DNA from 2 places in the Marinococcus sp. LNSP9103-4 genome. Region 2 is predicted to be linked to the other one. Evidence: predicted binding sites of a transcription regulator. Region 2 holds the regulator's gene; the other holds the start of a gene.
The links. Region 2 encodes Rex, which represses fermentation and respiration genes when NADH is low (regulators of the CRP and FNR family bind a similar motif). Its sites were predicted from a motif close to TTGTGAAATATTTCACAA; they were not measured.
Positions count from the first base shown of each region.

Region 1: a site for Rex is predicted at 2,281-2,298, ahead of ACTRXG_RS04190 (cytochrome ubiquinol oxidase subunit I). Genes of this name have one in related genera too.

Region 1 covers NZ_JBQLIA010000004.1:74,423-81,392, forward strand. Annotated here, with positions in the region: partial or broken gene ACTRXG_RS04180 (NCS1 family transporter) at 60-1,451, shown strand; gene ACTRXG_RS04185 (transglutaminase-like domain-containing protein) at 1,541-2,119, shown strand; gene ACTRXG_RS04190 (cytochrome ubiquinol oxidase subunit I) at 2,337-3,746, shown strand; gene cydB (cytochrome d ubiquinol oxidase subunit II) at 3,733-4,743, shown strand; gene cydD (thiol reductant ABC exporter subunit CydD) at 4,743-6,458, shown strand; gene cydC (thiol reductant ABC exporter subunit CydC) at 6,455-6,970, shown strand, end outside.
Region 2 covers NZ_JBQLIA010000038.1:2,568-13,768, forward strand. Annotated here, with positions in the region: gene ACTRXG_RS16200 (5-oxoprolinase subunit C family protein) at 1-45, shown strand, start outside; rRNA gene rrf (5S ribosomal RNA) at 124-240, shown strand; tRNA gene ACTRXG_RS16210 (tRNA-Met) at 251-327, shown strand; gene thiL (thiamine-phosphate kinase) at 548-1,540, shown strand; gene tsaE (tRNA (adenosine(37)-N6)-threonylcarbamoyltransferase complex ATPase subunit type 1 TsaE) at 1,563-2,036, shown strand; gene tsaB (tRNA (adenosine(37)-N6)-threonylcarbamoyltransferase complex dimerization subunit type 1 TsaB) at 2,017-2,727, shown strand; gene rimI (ribosomal protein S18-alanine N-acetyltransferase) at 2,724-3,185, shown strand; gene tsaD (tRNA (adenosine(37)-N6)-threonylcarbamoyltransferase complex transferase subunit TsaD) at 3,172-4,191, shown strand; gene ACTRXG_RS16240 (ATP-binding cassette domain-containing protein) at 4,239-6,179, opposite strand; gene ACTRXG_RS16245 (redox-sensing transcriptional repressor Rex) at 6,350-6,997, shown strand; gene ACTRXG_RS16250 (DUF4305 domain-containing protein) at 7,071-7,259, opposite strand; gene ACTRXG_RS16255 (lysostaphin resistance A-like protein) at 7,261-7,986, opposite strand; gene groES (co-chaperone GroES) at 8,336-8,620, shown strand; gene groL (chaperonin GroEL) at 8,665-10,311, shown strand; gene ACTRXG_RS16270 (Ltp family lipoprotein) at 10,690-11,201, shown strand, end outside.

The sequences.
Region 1 (6,970 bases), on a different contig from region 2:
ACGAATAAATGAATACATTAAACATGAAATGTTCGTTTTTTATTTAGGAGGAAAATATCATGCAGGCACGGCAGAATCTGGGACCAATTACTAGTGAGAAAGAAAGAATCCTTGGGCCGAAGGCTTATGTGGCGATGTGGTGGGGGGATACCATCATGATCGGTACATTCATGCTCGGTTCGAGCCTGATTCCGCCGTTTGGTGACCTAAACCTTTACCAGGCGGGCGCGGCACTGCTTCTCGCAAATATTATGGCCGCTCTGTTGTTTTCATTAAATGGATATGTAGGATGGAAGCACGGTATTCCGATGGTTGTTCAGCTTCGTTCGTCCTTTGGACCGATCGGCTCTAGAATCCCCGCTCTCTTACGGAGTATTCCGGCTTTGTTCTGGTTCGGGATACAGACATGACTCGGGGCGCAGGCTTTGAATCAGATTGCCTCGAGCTTTATAGGCTTTGAAAATGTATGGGTGTGGTTTTTTGGCTTTCAGGCCCTGCAGATTTTTCTTTCGGCTAAAGGTATTGAATCCATCAAATGGGTGGAAATTATCGGTTCTGTCATCATAATGGGCGGTATCATCTACTTAATTTTCCTGTTTTTAACGACGTTTGGATTTGAGGTGCAGGCAGCCGCGAATGTGGACGGCTCCTGGGGCATTCCGCTCTGGCTTGCAATGACCGTATTGGTGGGACAGTTTGCAGCCCTTCTGATTAACGTGTCGGACTACACAAGATACGTCCCGAAAAAGACAAAGACATCCACCTATATTAACGCTCATCTGGTTGGTATGGTGCCGCCGAGCATTCTGCTTCCATTTATCGGCATGCTCGGAGCGGCTGCGGTTGGAATTTGGAACCCGATTGATGTTATTTCCGAATATATTCCTTCAACCGTGGCAAGCATTATCGTACTGGTTTTTATTGCGATAGCCCAGGTGACGACGAACTTGATGGCTAACATTATGCCGCCGGCGCTAGTAGCAATGGACCTTTTTAAAATTTCCTGGGCGAAGTCATGCATCATTATTGGTATACTCGCTACGTTCACATGCCCGTGGTGGCTGATGAATGCTGCATATTTTACAACCTTCATTGCCATTGTTTCCGCCTTTTTGGGGCCGGTATTCGGTGTAATGATTGCAGACTTCTTTTTCGTGCATAAACGGAATTATAACGTAGCAGCGCTGTACGAACAAAGCAAGCTGTTCCAGGCTTTTAAAGGATGGAATCCCGCAGCTATTATATCCATTGTTGTTGGTACTGCCGTTTCCTTTATTAATATTGACGGCTCATGGTTTATCGGCGGCCTGCCGGCACTGCTTCTTTATACTGTATTAATGAAATACTGGATTGCAGGGCACGAACCTTATGTCCAGGAGGGCATGAATCAAAGCTTCATTGAAGAAGAGACAATGAACGAAAAACCGGAGCCCCAGTGGATAAAGCAATAATAAGAAGAGGTAAAGAACAGGCAGCTGCCTGTTCTTTTTGTATTTAAATTCTTTATTTAGTATAATTATACATAAAGGAGGGCAGGGCGATGGTGCAACTTATAGAATTTTTACAGGAAACCTATGACATCGATTACGCGGCGGAATTGTTTTTTCCGGAAATGAATGAAAAAGAAAAGATAGAAGCTGCCTACTTATTTGTGCGTGATAAAGTCAGCCATTCGTGGGATATTCAGGGTAAAACAGTTACCCGGAGAGCCTCGGAGGTGCTGAAATACCGCGAGGGGATCTGCTGGTCCAAGTCTCATCTGCTGGCGGCGCTTCTCCGCTCGGAAGGGATACCATGCGGATTCTGCTACCAGCGGCTAACTCTCTTCGAAGAATCGTCAGACGGCTACTGCATTCATGCTTTAAATGCCGTCTATCTTCACGAAGAAGACAGATGGGTGCGGCTGGACGCAAGGGGCAATAAACCCGGCATTGACGCACAATTTTTTACCGATAAAGAACAGCTGGCCTTTAATGTGGAGGAGGCAAAGGACGAGCAGGACTACCCGGGAATACACGCGGAACCGCCGGCAGAGCTTCTGAGTGTCCTGGACCGTCACGAGGACCCGGTGTATATGTATCGGTACGCGCTTCCGGAGTCGCTTGTTAAAGCTCCTTAATCATTTTTGGCATATGACATAATAAAATTCAAAATCGTTCCGGGAGGATAAGACCTGGAACGATTTTAATATCTGCCATACTTTTGCCACAATATGTTAATAGCTTTGTCATAAATAGTATGTGATTTTTATCACGTTCAGGAGCATAATAATATCGAGTCATGTGAATAATTTCACTTGAATTTGTGAAATAGTGAACAGGGGAGGGGTTTCTACAGTGGATGAGTTGATTTTAGCCAGAATTCAATTCGGATCGACGACGATTTTTCATTTTTTCTTTGTGCCTTTATCGATCGGCCTTGTTTTTATGGTGGCAATTATGCAGACATTATATTATTTCCGCGGTAAAGAAGTGTATTTAAAAATGACGAAGTTCTGGGGCCATCTTTTTTTAATTAATTTTGCAATCGGGGTGGTGACTGGTATCATTCAGGAATTTCAGTTTGGTATGAACTGGTCGGAATATTCCCGTTTTGTAGGCGATGTGTTCGGGGCGCCACTAGCAGTAGAGGCTCTGCTTGCCTTCTTTATGGAATCGACCTTTATCGGGCTGTGGATTTTTGGATGGAATCGTCTGCCAAAAGGCATTCACCTGATGTGTATCTGGCTGGTGGCGCTTGGAACGATTCTTTCAGCCATGTGGATTCTCGCAGCCAATGCTTTTATGCAGGAGCCGGTCGGTTATATTTTGCAGAACGGCCGGGCGGAAATGAATGATTTCTTTGCTCTTCTTTCCAATCCTCAGTTTTTAGTGGAATTTCCGCACGTTATATTCGGTGCTTTTGCGACAGGAGCGTTTGTTATAGGCGGCGCAAGTGCTTATAAAATGCTGAAGGGAGAAGAGGTTTCCCTGTTTAGGAAATCATTTGCCCTGGCGATGGCGCTTGGTCTGATCGGTGGTATGGGAACAGCATTCAGCGGCCATGTGCAGGCGCAGCATTTGATGGAGTCACAGCCGATGAAAATGGCAGCCAGTGAAGCTCTCTGGGAGGACAGTGAAGACCCGGCCGGGTGGAACCTGTTTGCCTGGATGGATGTCGAAGCGCAGGAAAATAAAGCACAGCTGGAGCTTCCGTATCTGCTCAGTTATCTTGCCTATGAAGAATTTGAGGGCTCAGTGCCAGGAATGAAGACACTTCAGGCGGAATACGAAGAAGAGTATGGCCCGGGAAACTACATCCCGCCGGTAAACGCAACCTTTTGGAGTTTCCGGATTATGGTTGGTGCTGGAATGGTTATGATTGCAGCTTCAATGCTCGGTCTGTGGTTTTTATTCCGGAAAACGCTTCTTGAACGCCGCTGGTACTTAAAGCTGATGATGGCACTTATTGCCTTCCCGTTTATAGCAAACACCGCCGGATGGATCATGACAGAAATTGGCCGGCAGCCGTGGACCGTTTTTGGTTTGATGACGACTGCTGCTTCGGTCTCTCCAAATGTTTCAGTAGGATCGCTTTTATTTTCCATCATTACATTTACTACAATTTACCTGCTGCTTGGCCTTGTGATGGTTTATTTATACATTAAAGAAATTAAAAAAGGCACTGAGCATGACCCGGAGGATGAAGATCAGGAGCCGGCGATAGATCCATTTGACAAGGAGGCATATGAACATGGAGCTCAGTGAATTTTGGTTTTTGCTGGTGGCTGTTTTGTTTGTTGGATTTTTCTTCCTGGAAGGATTTGATTTCGGCGTCGGCATGGGCACGAGGGTATTGGCCAAAAACGACCAGGAGCGCCGGGTGCTGATCAACACCATCGGCCCGTTCTGGGACGCCAACGAAGTATGGCTGATCACGGCCGGAGGAGCGGTGTTCGCTGCGTTTCCTCACTGGTACGCTACTATGTTCAGCGGCTACTACATCCCATTTGTATTCGTCCTGCTCGCTCTGATTATCCGGGGCGTGGCGTTTGAGTTCCGGGGAAAGGGCCGTCACATGTACTGGAAAAAAACGTGGGACTGGAGCATTTTTCTTGGAAGCCTTATGCCGCCGTTTTTGTTTGGCGTGTTGTTTACGAGTATGCTCAAGGGCATGCCAATTGATGAAACGATGACAATGAGGGCGGGGTTTACCGATTTTGTCAATATATACTCGGTGGCCGGCGGCCTCACGCTCGTAATTTTATGCTACTTGCACGGTATGATGTTTTTGACGTTGAAAACAGTCGGAGAAGTACAGGAGCGGGCGCGTAAACATGCTCGGAGATCCGCAGCGGCTGTTTTCTCTGCGCTGATTGTTTTCGTGGTGCTGTCTGTTTTTAATACTGATATGTATGTGGTTAAAGGCGGATGGGTGGCAGCCATTACCGTTGCTGCTGTAGTAAGCTATGCCGCTGCATTTCTTTTCTCCCTGCGGGGAAGAGACGGCTGGGCGTTTATCTTTTCAGGTTTCGGGATAGCTTCTGTTATCGCTTCGGTTTTTGTGGCTATGTTTCCAAGAGTTATGGTGAGCTCTCTTTCATCATTAAATGACTTAACAGTATACAGTGCTTCCTCAGGGGATTACTCCCTGCGGGTCATGTCGATCGTAGCCATTACGCTTCTGCCGTTTGTGCTCGGCTATCAAATATGGAGTTATTATGTGTTCCGGAAACGGGTCACTGGAAAGGATCTGACCTACTAATGGGAAAAGACTTACTGGCTTACCGGGGCGCAAAGGCCTGCTTCAGCTGGATGACTGTACTGACGCTCATTCAGGCAGGCATGATTGTGATGCAGGCGTACTGGCTCGCCCGGGCTATTGTGCCGTTATTTGAACAACAGGGCGTGTCGTCTGCGTTAGCGCCTGCTGCCTGGTTTACAGCTGCACTGGTTTTACGCTATCTTCTGCAGTCCTGGAAAGAGGCTCTGGCTGCTTCCTATGCCAGCAGGTTGACGGGGGAGAAACGCGATGCGCTCTTTCAAAAAATCGGCCGGCTCGGCCCGGACAATACTGTCCGGGGCACGGGAGGCACAGTAACAACTTTTGTGGAAGGAATGAGTCAGTTTCAGCGCTATGTTGAGCTGTCGCTTGTGAAAATCCCCGGTGTGCTTATTATTCCGGTCGTCACTGGAGTGGTGGTATTAAGCCAGGACATACGTTCCGGGGTGGTTTTATTTACCGCCTTTCCTATTCTAATTGTATTTATGATTCTTCTTGGAGTGGCGGCGAAAGCAAAAGCGAACAAGCAATGGCATTCCTACCAGATGTTATCCAACCATTTTATCGACTCCGTGCGGGGACTGAAAACACTGGTGTACCTAGGGAGGGCACGCGGCCATGAAAATAATATCCGTAAGGTGAGCGAGCAGTATCGGAAAGCGACGATAAGCACACTGAAGGTAGCATTTTTTAGCTCGTTTGCCCTCGATTTTATTGCAATGCTTTCAGTAGCGGTAGTAGCCGTTTTTCTTGGTTTGAACTTGATTGAAGGGCAGGGGGAGCTGCTCCCGGCACTATTTGTTCTTATTATGGCCCCGGAATTTTTCATGCCGGTACGTGAACTGGGGAGTGATTTCCACGCCACGCTTGACGGGAAGGAAGCTGGGGCTGCTGCCGAAAAATGGCTGGCGGAAAAAGAGAAGAACCACGAGCCTGAGCTTCAGCACGAGTGGAAAGAGCAGAGCCGGTTAATGCTGAAAAACGTTTCTGTGACTCATGCCGGAAGCGAAGCGAATGCACTTAACGAGGTTTCCGCAGTTTTAGGTGGGTTCGAAAAAATCATGATTGCCGGAGACAGCGGTTCAGGTAAATCTACGCTCATTCATCTGCTGGCCGGGTTTCTGCCGGCTTCAAACGGGGCGATGATCATAGACGGAGAGTGGCGCACCCATTTACAGCAGGAAGGATGGCGGCAGCAGATTGCTTACATTCCGCAGCACCCGCATATTTTTGCAGGCACCATTGAAGAAAACATCCGAATGAATAAGCCGGGGGCCTCAAAAAAAGAAGTGAATGACGCAGCTGGGCAGGCAGGCCTTGGTGAATGGATAAAAAGCCTTCCGAAGAAAGAAATGACAGCTGTAGGCGGAGGAGGCCGCGGTATCAGCGGCGGGCAGGCGCAGCGTATAGCGATCGCACGCGCGTTTTTAAGCGGTCGGCCGATTCTGCTGATGGATGAACCCACCGAGCATTTGGACATAGAAACGGAATATGATATCAAACAGCGGTTAAAACAGCTGTTTGAAGGTAAGCTAGTCATTATGGCGACACACCGGATGCACTGGTTAAATGATGTCGATCGGGTAATTTTTCTGGAAGAGACCCGATTAGCTGGAGACGGGAGCCCGGAGGGTCTGATGAGAAACAGCGCGGCTTTTCAGGAATGGATTCGGATGCAGAGGAGAGAAGCAGAATGAAGGGGCAATGGATACTGCCTTACGTAAAAAAATATAAGCGGGGTATCGCCTGGACAGCCTTTTTTGGGCTTCTTGCCTCTGTATCAGCCGTGGCTCTGCTGTTTGTTTCAGGCTTTTTGTTAACAAAGTCGGCCACACAGCCTGAAAATATTCTAATGGTATACATTCCGATTGTTGCTGTCAGGGCTTTCGGAGTCAGCCGGGCCGTCTTTCGTTACGCAGAAAGGCTGGCAGCACATCAGGCAGTACTAAAGATTTTATCTGATATGAGAGTTCGATTATACAGAGGGCTGCTCCCGGTGGTGGAAAAAGGGTCCCATCTGCTTCATGCTGGAGATATGCTCGGGCTTCTGGCTGAGGACATCGAGCGCCTGCAGGATATTTACATTAAAACCGTCATGCCAGCAGTAAGCGCGCTCGCTCTGTATCTGCTGTCAGCGCTTTGGTTTGGGTTTTTTTCCTGGGAAATGGCCGCTTTGGCAGCTGTATATACGCTCATCTATATGACTGTG
Region 2 (11,201 bases):
CTCGAAGACGTGTACTTTGCTGTGAATAATAAAAAATGGCGATAAAATATTTAAAAACCCCTTGTGCTCATTTATCCTGCGTGGTAAGATAATAATTGTCTTGTTGAGAGACACCATGCATAGTGCGGTGACAACAGCGAAGAGGATCCACCCGTTCCCATGCCGAACACGGAAGTTAAGCTCTTCAGCGTTGATGATAGCCGGGGGTTCTCCCCCCGTGAAAGTAGATCGTCGCCGCGCTATACCAAATCGCGGGATAGAGCAGTCTGGTAGCTCGTCGGGCTCATAACCCGGAGGTCGGAGGTTCAAATCCTCCTCCCGCAACCAATTATACTAATCCATTAAAGCCTTAAAGCCTTAAAGGCTTTTTTTTATGAAATAAATTGCAATAAATGAAGCCGGAAACCAAACTACTCTTTGTGCAGTACGCACAGAGGGTAGTTTTTGGATAAAAGCGAAGAGGTGCTTTTTTCGTTTACTGTACGCGATTGCAAGAATACGATAAACTAGCAGGAGACTATTATGAGAGATCATTGAGGAGCAGTTTATGCCAAACGATGAATTTGACTGGATTAATGAACGAAGGCCAACACGGACCTTCCAGGAACGGCTGGAAGTAGGAATAGGTGATGACGCGGCGGTGTACCGGCCGCTTGCGCATATGAATGAAATTGTCTGCGTGGATACGATGATTGAAGACGTGCATTTTCGAAAAGATACGATGAAACCATTCGATATCGGTTTTAAAGCGCTGGCTGCAAACATTAGCGACGTCGCTGCCATGGGAGGCGTGCCACATTTTTACGTGATATCGATTGCAATAACGCCTGGCTGGTCCGAAGAGGAATTAAACGAACTGTACCGGGGAATGAATGAACTGGGTGCACGCTATCAGATGGATATGATTGGCGGAGATACGGTATCCTCGCGTCGCGACTTAATGGTGAGTATTACGGTGATCGGTGCGGTGGAAGAAAAACAGCAGCTGCTACGAAGCTCTGCGGAACCTGATGATATTGTGTTTTTAACCGGACCGGTCGGTATGTCCGCTGCCGGACTCGAGCTTCTGCTCGAACGGACAAGGGACGGGGCATACTCTGAGCGGGAAAAAGCATTGATTGCCTATCATCAGCGGCCGGTGCCCCAGGTGGAGGCAGGACGTCTGCTGGTGGAATGCGGTGGCCGTATTGCCTTGAATGATATAAGTGACGGGCTGGCAAGCGAATGCTGTGAGCTTGCGGAGGCGAGCGGTGTTTCGATGGAACTGGACTTTTCCGGGCTTCCCGTCCACGAAGCTATGGAGCAGCTGGAGATTCAAACAATGAAAAAGCATATGTTTTACGGCGGAGAAGATTTCGAACTGGTCGGAACGGCTCCTTCTTCCGATTGGGAAAAGCTCAGCAGGAGATTCGAGCAAGCCGGACTTGCACTGTATGCGATTGGAAAGGTTTCAGAGGGGAATGGAGAAGTGTTCCTCCAGGAAAACGGCTCCCGCACAAAGCTGGAAAAATCAGGCTATAATCATTTTCGTCCATCATAAGCAGCAGAAAGGAAGAAACGCTATGACAGAGTGGGTCATCCACACTTCGTCTCCGGAGGAAACGGCGGCGTGGGGAGAGCTTTTGGGCCGATACGCGGAGGCAGATGAAAAAATATGGCTGGTCGGCAGTCTCGGAGCAGGGAAAACACATTTTGCCAAAGGCTTTGCCAGAGGCCTGGAAGTTACCACAATGGTGAATAGCCCGAGCTTTACGATCGTTAAAGAATATCAAGGACGGCTGCCTTTGTTTCATATTGACCTTTATCGGCTGTCAGAGGAGGAAGCAGAGGAAATCGGCATTGAAGAATACTTTGAGGCAGGTGGAGTATCACTGTTGGAATGGCCGGTTCGTCTGGAAGAATGGCCGGAGGATCGTCTGGAAATAGATATTCAATACACCGGGGAAACGAGCAGGCAATTGACTTTGACAGCCGTTGGCGAGCGGTGGAAGGCAAAGATGAAGGAGTTGCAGAACGATGAAAATGCTCGCAATTGACACATCCACGCACGTGCTGGGCATCGCCCTTGCAGATGAACAGAAAATTCTCGGAGAATATACTACCAACATTAAAAAAAATCATTCCGTCCGTCTGATGCCGGCGGTGGAATCACTGATGAAAGAAAGCGGTGTTGGCCCGGAAGATCTGGATGCGGTGGCAGTAACGACCGGGCCAGGCTCCTACACCGGCGTGCGCATCGGAGTAACAACAGCCAAATCATTGGCCTGGGCTTTAAATATCCCGCTTTATCCCGTATCAACGCTTCAGGTATTTGCCCAAAACGGTCTAGGATTTCCAGGTCTCGTTTCTCCACTAATTGATGCGCGAAGAAATCAGGTCTACACGGCGGCTTTTTCCGGAAGTGCGGAAGAAAACGCAGTAGTACGCCAAATGAAAGACCAGATCATTCTGCTCCCGGAATGGCTCGAGGTGCTGGAGCAAACCCAGGAACAAATTCTGTTTGTCGGAGAGGACACGGAGAGCCGGCAGGAGCTGATCCGGGAACGACTTGGTAGCCGGGCGTTTTTTGCAGACTGGACGAAACAGACAATCCGTCCAACGGAAATTATCCGGATCGCCCGCACCGCCGGCGAAGCACAGGATGCACACGCAGTGGTGCCGGAATATGCCCAGCTTGCCGAAGCAGAAAAAAATTGGCAGAAAGCCCAAAGCGGGAGATCCGAATGAAAGCAGAAATAATGATCCGGATGATGAGTGCCGACGATATAGACAACGTGATGGAAGTAGAACACAACGCCTTCTCGATGCCGTGGAGCCGGCGAGCGTTTGAAAATGAAATGTACAACAACCAGTTTGCCCATTATCTGGTGGCGGAAGTCGCAGGCAGAATTGTCGGCTACTGCGGGGTGTGGATCGTCATTGACGAGGCGCATGTAACCAACATTGCGGTGCATTCACGCTACCGCGGACGGAAAATTGGCCAGGAGCTGCTGGCCAATTTAATGGAGCTTGCCTACACATACGGGGCCCGTACGATGACGCTCGAAGTGCGTGAAACCAATGAAACGGCCAGGAACCTGTACGATAAATTCGGATTCGTGCCCGGCGGTGTGCGAAAAAATTATTATATGGACAATAATGAAAATGCGATAGTAATGTGGGTGAATATGAATGAACGAGCATGAACCAATAGATATTTTGGCTGTGGAAACGAGCTGTGACGAAACAGCTGCGGCAGTTATCAGAAACGGCACCGAGATCCGGTCCAACGTCGTCCTCTCCCAGATGAAAAGCCATAAACGTTTTGGCGGCGTTGTGCCCGAGGTCGCTTCGAGACATCATGCGGAATCCATCACCCAGGTAATGGAGCAGGCACTCGAGGAAGCAGGAAGCTCATTTTCTGATTTGTCCGCCGTGGCGGTAACGGAAGGCCCGGGACTTGTCGGGGCGCTTCTTGTCGGCGTGAACGCCGCAAAAGCGACAGCCTACGCGAAGGGGCTGCCGTTGATCGGCGTTCACCATATTGCGGGTCATATTCAGGCGACCCGGCTCGAGGCGGAGTGGGAGTACCCAGCTCTTGCCCTCGTCGTATCCGGCGGCCATACGGAGCTGGTGCTGATCAAAGAAGAAGGGGAGTATGAGCTGCTCGGCCAGACAAGAGATGATGCCGTGGGAGAAGCATATGATAAAGTCGCACGTACTCTCGGCCTGCCGTATCCCGGCGGCCCGGAGCTCGACAAACTGGCTAAAACCGGAGCACCGACCGTACCGCTGCCTGTGGCGTGGCTTGAGGAAGGTTCGTATGATTTCAGCTTCAGCGGATTGAAATCAGCCGTCATGAATACACTCCACAATGCCCGCCAGCGTGGGGAAGAACTAGCTCCGGCAGACGTTGCGTCAAGCTTTCAGCAGAGCGTCATTACCGTGCTGACGGAGAAAACGGCCCGAGCGGCAGAAGCCTGCGGAGCCAGACAGGTAATGGTAGTCGGAGGTGTGGCAGCCAACAGCGGTCTGCGGGCTGCGATGGAAGAAAAATTCAGAGAGAGCGGCATAAAGCTGCAGATCCCGCCGCTTTATTTATGTACCGATAATGCAGCCATGATCGGAGCTGCCGCCTATATCAACTGGAAAAAGGGAAATTTTTCAGGCATGGATTTAAACGGGGTGCCCGGCCTGCCGCTTCATACGTAACAAAAAACCCGTGCTCTCTTTTGCAGAGAACACGGGTTTTGCTGTAACTAGGAGCTGGATTCTTCGAGCTGCAGCTCTTCCCATTCCTCCATCAGCTGCTCTAGCTCGCCTCTCAGTTCATTGATTGAGGTCTGATAGCCGGCGGCCTTTTCATGGTCTTCGTATACGTCGGGCTCGAAAAGAGCTGCTTCCTGCTCCTCGACGAGCTGTTCCTTGGCTTCAATATCCTGTTCAATCTGCTCGATGCGGCGCTGCCGTTTGCGGGCCTCCCGCTTGGCTGCTTTGTCGTCTGCAAATGAGGATTTAGCCGCACCGGCATCCTCCTGCTTCGGTCCTTCACGCTCGGCCTGAAGCGCTGCTTTTTCCCGTTCTTCTTCTTTTTTGAACAAATAGTAATCATAATCTCCGATGTAGTTGCGGACGTCGCCGTCCCCCATTTCGAGAATGCGTGTTGCAATCCGGTTCAGAAAGTACCGGTCGTGGGAAACAAACAAAATTGTTCCCGGGTAATCAATCAGAGCGTCTTCGAGCACTTCCTTGCTGTCGAGATCGAGATGGTTGGTCGGCTCGTCAAGCAGCAGAAAATTCGACTTCTGCATCATCATTTTGGCGAGCGAGAGGCGCGCTTTTTCGCCGCCGCTTAGATCGGACACCTGCTTCAGCACATCTTCGCCGGTAAATAAAAACTGGCCGAGCACGGTACGAATATCCTTTTCGTTTTCGAGCGGATATTCATCCCACAGCTCCTGCAGGACGGTTTTGCCTGAATTCAGTTCGGCCTGCTGCTGGTCGTAATAGCCGAGATCTACTTTACTTCCGAGCTGAATATGTCCTTCATCCGGTTCAAAGTCTCCCTTGATCGTTTTTAAAAAGGTACTTTTCCCCGTCCCGTTTGGTCCAATCAGCGCAATGCTCTCGCCGCGCTGGGCCCGGACATTTAAACGTTCGAACACGGGCGCTTTGTCGTCAAAACGGAAGGTGAGGTCTTCTGCTTTCAATACATCGTTGCCGCTCTGACGGTCGATGTCGAAGCGCAGAGTAGCGGATTTGCCGTCCCGCTGCGGTTTGTCGAGCTTATCCATTTTTTCGAGCTTTTTCCGCCGGCTCTGGGCCCGTTTTGTCGTAGACGCGCGTACAATATTTTTCTGCACGAAGTCTTCAAGCTCAGAAATTTCCTTCTGCTGCTTTTCATAGGCCTGCATTTCCTGTTCAAACAGCTCGGCCCGTTTTTCCTGAAAGGCACTGTAGTTGCCGTAGAACAAACGGGCTTTCTTATGAATAATTTCGTATACCTTCGTTACGATCTGGTCCAGAAAATACCGGTCGTGGGAAACGATCAGGACAGCCCCCGGATAACTGCTTAAATACTGCTCGAGCCAGCGCAGGGTATCCATATCGAGATGGTTGGTCGGCTCGTCAAGAATTAAGAGCTCCGGCTTGGCCAGGAGCAGCTTGCCGAGAGCAAGACGGGTCTTCTGGCCGCCGCTTAACGACTGCACCGGCGTGTCGAGGGAGAAGCTGCCAAAGCCAAGACCCGCCAGCACCGTGCGGATGTCAGACTCGTAGCGGTAGCCGCCGCGGGCTTCGAATTCCTGCTGGCGCTGGTCGTAGTCGGCCATCAGCTTTTCATAGGCTCTGGCATCGTCAATAATATCGGGCTCGGACATTTTCGCCTCCATACGACGCAGCTCCGCTTCAGCTTTTTGCAGGTGGGTAAAAACATCAAGCATTTCATCCCACATCGTTTTATCGCTGTTAAGGCCGGTATGCTGTTCAAGATACCCGAATGTCGTGCCCTTTGGCATCGTGATCGAGCCGGAATCATACGAGGATTCACCGGCAAGAATTTTCAGGAGAGTGGATTTGCCGGCCCCGTTTTTGCCGACCAGGGCCACCCGTTCGCCTTCCTTTACCTCGAGTTTTATTTGATCAAGTACGGTTTCTGCCCCAAAAGACTTGGTGACACCCGAACATTGAAGTAAAATCATATTTATATAGCTCCTTTAATAACAACTCTGATAGTATCAGTGTATCGTACTTTTCGGCGAAACGCGAAATAGGATACGTCTTGCTGCAGGTAAGCGTTTCGGTACGTTTTCATAGGGACGCATGCTATACTGTCTACAGACAATGACAATACATTTAGGTGGAAATAATTATGAATACAGACCAGCAAAAAATTCCGCAGGCAACCGCAAAGCGGCTGCCCCTATATTATCGATTTCTGGAAAGCCTGTATGCAACAGGCAAAACCCGCGTTTCTTCAACCGAATTGAGTGAAGCGGTCAAGGTGGATTCGGCAACAATCCGCCGGGATTTTTCATATTTCGGCGCGCTCGGCAAGAAAGGGTACGGCTACAATGTACAGTACCTGCTGTCGTTTTTCCGGACTACCCTGGACCAGGATGAGGCGACAGACGTCGTACTTCTCGGCGTCGGGAACCTCGGGAAGGCGCTGCTTCGCTACAATTTCTCCAAAAATGAAAACACCCGGATTGTGGCTGCATTTGATATCAATAAAGACATGGTGGGAGAGCAGATTGGAAATGTGCCGGTGTATCATACCGATGATCTGGCGGAGAAGCTTGAAGAGCATAACGTTTCCGTAGCAATGCTCACCGTGCCGTCCGCCGCCGCCCAGACGACTGGAGAAAAACTGGTGGAGGCAGGCATCAGCGGTATTCTGAACTTTACCCCGGCGCGCTTATCCGTCCCTGCGTCTGTGCGCGTGCATCATATTGATCTTGCCATCGAGCTGCAGACGCTCGTGTACTTTCTGAAAAATTATCCGCTGGACAACGAATAGGCTGTCAGCAGGATACTTCATTTATACTGACCCATAAAAAAGGGACCGGCCAACATTCAGGCGGTCCCTTTTGCTATTTCTTCTTTTTCTGCTCCGACATGAGGCGCAGATAGTTGAACCCCATTACGAGGTCGTAGGCGGCAAAGGCAGCGAGCAGAATGCTCCAGAACGACCAGGAGGACTCGCTGACGGAAAAGTACGTAAACATCAGCAGGACTCCGCCGAGCACAAAGTAAAAAAGGGCAGCGGTAGAAGCTTTCATATTACATCAACCCCTGAACAAGCAGAATAAGTGCACTCTCGGCTTCACGCATAATGCGTTCGATTTCATCCTGGAACAATACCTGAATACCGACCACAAATGCGTTCATGATGGAGTGGACGATTATCGGCACGATGATGCGGCCGGTTTTGACATACAAATAAGCGAACACAAAGCCGATCATAGTGTAAACGAGCAGGTGGGTGAAATCCAAATGCACAGCAGCAAATATCAGGGAGCTGATAATAGCGGCAATAAAAAAGTTTGTTCGTTTGTACAGCGAGCCGAATATAGCTTTACGGAACACCAGCTCTTCGAGAATCGGTCCGATCACGGCTACAATAATAACAAAGGCCGGCATGCTGTTAACAAGCTCGATGATCTGCGCCGTGTTTTCAGACGCCGTATCGATGCCGAGCAGGTTTTGTTCGATCAAACCGGCAACGATCTGACCGGCGTAGGCGAGAGCGAACCCGATAAAAATCCAGGCGACGGAATTCGGCCACGGCATTTTTGGCTTATTAAACGCAAGACTCTGGCCTCTTTCAGGAATCAGCAGAATCAAAATAACAATCAAAGCGACGATAAAGCTCGCAAAAATCCAGAAGTACGAAGCCTGCTGTGCGGAATCAAAGCTGCCTACAGCCAAAAGGGCCGGGACGGCAACGATGCCCGAAAGCTGCATAAGTACATAAATAATAACAATGCTCCAGTAACGTGCGGCCATGGAAGGGGATCACTCCTAATCTCTCTCGGTTAAATCCAGTTTCGAACGCTCTAATTGTATCACAGGTACCTGCAGGAAGAATAAAGAGAGCGCTTGCGAATTTATGACAATTTTAAAATAGAAGGTTAATAAAACGATTAGCAGGGAATGTGAATTCAGGTGCCATCAAGCGCTGGAGTGGGAAAAAACAGAAAAAATTTTCGCTTCCCTCTTGCAAACAATGCCCAGGTTGATTAATATAATAAGTGGGTTTAGCACTCGGAGGCAAAGAGTGCTAACAACAATGTTGTTACTGTCGTTCCCGTTACATATAACGGACGATGAAAATATTCTAAGGAGGTTGTTTTCCTTGTTAAAGCCTTTAGGTGATCGACTCGTACTCGAACAGGTAGAATCAGAAGAAAAAACCGCTGGCGGTATTGTGCTGCCGGACTCCGCCCAAGAGAAGCCACAGGAGGGACGCGTGGTTTCCGTAGGTGCCGGTGCTGTAAAAGACAACGGTGAACGCGTAACGCCGGAAGTAAACGAAGGCGATATCGTCGTATATTCGAAGTTTGCAGGCACAGAAGTAAAATACGACGGCAAAGATTATTTAATCGTTCGCGAAAGCGACATCCTCGCTGTAGTTCAGTAATCAGCTTCATATCGAAATCATTATTACATTAGGAGGATTTCATCATGGCTAAAGACATTAAGTTTAGTGAAAACGGCCGCCGCGCGATGCTCCGCGGTGTGGACGAACTCGCAAACGCTGTAAAAGTAACGCTTGGACCGAAAGGCCGCAACGTTGTTTTGGAAAAAAAGTTCGGTTCCCCGCTTATCACCAATGACGGTGTAACCATCGCCAAAGAAATCGAACTCGAAGACAACTTCGAAAACATGGGCGCGCAGCTCGTATCCGAGGTTGCAAGCAAAACGAACGACATTGCCGGTGACGGTACAACAACAGCAACCGTTCTTGCACAATCCATGATTCAGGAAGGCCTGAAAAACGTTACCTCCGGTGCAAACCCAATGGGCATCCGCCGTGGTATGGAAAACGCAACGAAGGTAGCTGTAGAAGAGCTGCGCAGAGTAAGCAAGCCAATTGAAGGCAAAGAATCCATCACGCAGGTTGGCGCAATTTCTGCAGGCTCTGAAGAAATCGGCCAGATCATTGCAGAAGCAATGGAGCGCGTGGGCAACGACGGCGTTATCACAGTCGAAGAGTCCCGCGGCCTTGACACGGAGCTTGAAGTTGTGGAAGGTATGCAGTTTGACCGCGGTTATGCGTCTCCATACATGGTTTCAGACAACGAATCCATGACGGCAGAGCTCGATAACCCGTATATTTTAATCACGGACAAAAAGCTCACAAGTATTCAGGAAGTACTTCCGCTGCTTGAACAGGTCGTACAGCAGAACCGTCCAATCCTTATCATCGCAGAAGATGTGGAAGGCGAAGCACTGGCAACGCTCGTGGTAAACAAATTGCGCGGAACATTCAACGCAGTAGCAGTGAAAGCACCAGGCTTTGGCGACCGTCGTAAAGCAATGCTTGAAGATATCGCCACACTTACCGGTGGTACGGTTATTACCGAAGATGTAGGCCTTGACCTGAAAACTGCGACAATCGACCAGCTCGGCCACGCCAACAAAATCACGATCGATAAAGACAACACAACAATCGTAGAAGGAAGCGGCGATCCGCAGACGATCGGTGCACGTGTAACGCAGCTGCGTACGCAGATGGAAGAAACCACTTCCGAATTTGACCGTGAAAAACTTCAGGAGCGCCTCGCGAAGCTTGCAGGCGGCGTAGCCGTTGTTAAAGTCGGCGCAGCTTCTGAAACTGAAATGAAAGAGCGCAAGCTCCGCATCGAAGACGCCCTCAGCTCTACACGCGCAGCGGTAGAAGAAGGTATTGTCTCCGGTGGCGGTACCGCGCTGATGAACGTCTACAAAAAAGTAGAAGAAGAAATGAATAACACAACAGGCGACGAAGCAACCGGCGTGAAAATCGTTCTCCGTGCCCTCGAAGAACCACTCCGTCAGATTGCGCATAACGCAGGCCTTGAAGGCTCCGTTATCGTTGAGCGTCTGAAAACAGAAGCAGTTGGACACGGCTATAACGCAGCGACCGGCGAATGGGTGAACATGGTAGACGCAGGCATTGTCGACCCTACAAAAGTTACCCGCTCGGCGCTTCAAAACGCTTCGTCCGTATCCTCCATGTTCCTGACAACCGAAGCAGTTATCGCCGACATCCCAGAAGAAAACGGCGGCGGTGCCGGCGGCGGCATGCCAGACATGGGTGGCATGGGCGGAATGGGCGGCATGATGTAATGTCGCTCGCCCAACCCTTATGTAGTAAGGGTTCTTCTCGATAGGGAAGGTTAAAATGGCCTGAATGCTCACATTTTGCTAACATTCAAATAGGTTTTACTTTAAGCTTCTCATGAGTTCACTGAACTTGTGGGAAGCTTTTTTATTTGTTTTTAGTCATAAGGAGAGAAGGCTAGTACCTGTTAGACAATCAACCCGATCGCTAAAAAAGTAAACTGGGTATTCGGAAAATCTAATAATCGTAAAGTTCTCAATAACCTCTCCCAATTCTCTCTTCGATGCAGTCAAAATCATCTAAAAGCTCTCTCCTAGTAGATTTCCGTCTTTACTTTAATATGGTAAAATTTAGCCGATATATGTAAAAAAGGGGGGATTTTAATGAGGTATACAGAAAAGAAAAAATGGTATAAGCGTATTCCGGGGTATCGTTCCGGTGTGATGTGGAAGATGATTACGGCTTCAATTATTTATGCTTTAATTTTATTTGCTATATTAGTTCCAACCGAATCTTCTACAGAAATAGCTAGTGAAAATACGGAGGAAGATGCTGCTGAATTAGAAGCGGAAGATGCTACAGCAGCTAAGGATGAACAAGAAGCTGACAAGCAAAAAAATAACGAAGAAAAGAAAGCCAGGAAAGAGGAAGAACGTCAGGCTGAAGAGGAAGCTGAGCAGGAGGCCAGGGAAGAGGAAGAGCGCGAGGCTGAAGAAGAAGCCGAACAGGAAGCCAGGGAAGAGGAAGAGCGCCGGGATGAAGAAGAATCCAGCGGATCTGTTTCTCAGGAGCAGGCAGTTAGCAGTGCGGAGAATTATCTTGAGTACAGTTCTTTTTCAAGACAGGGCTTGATCGACCAATTGACCTATGAGGGGTTCAGCACAGAGCACGCCAC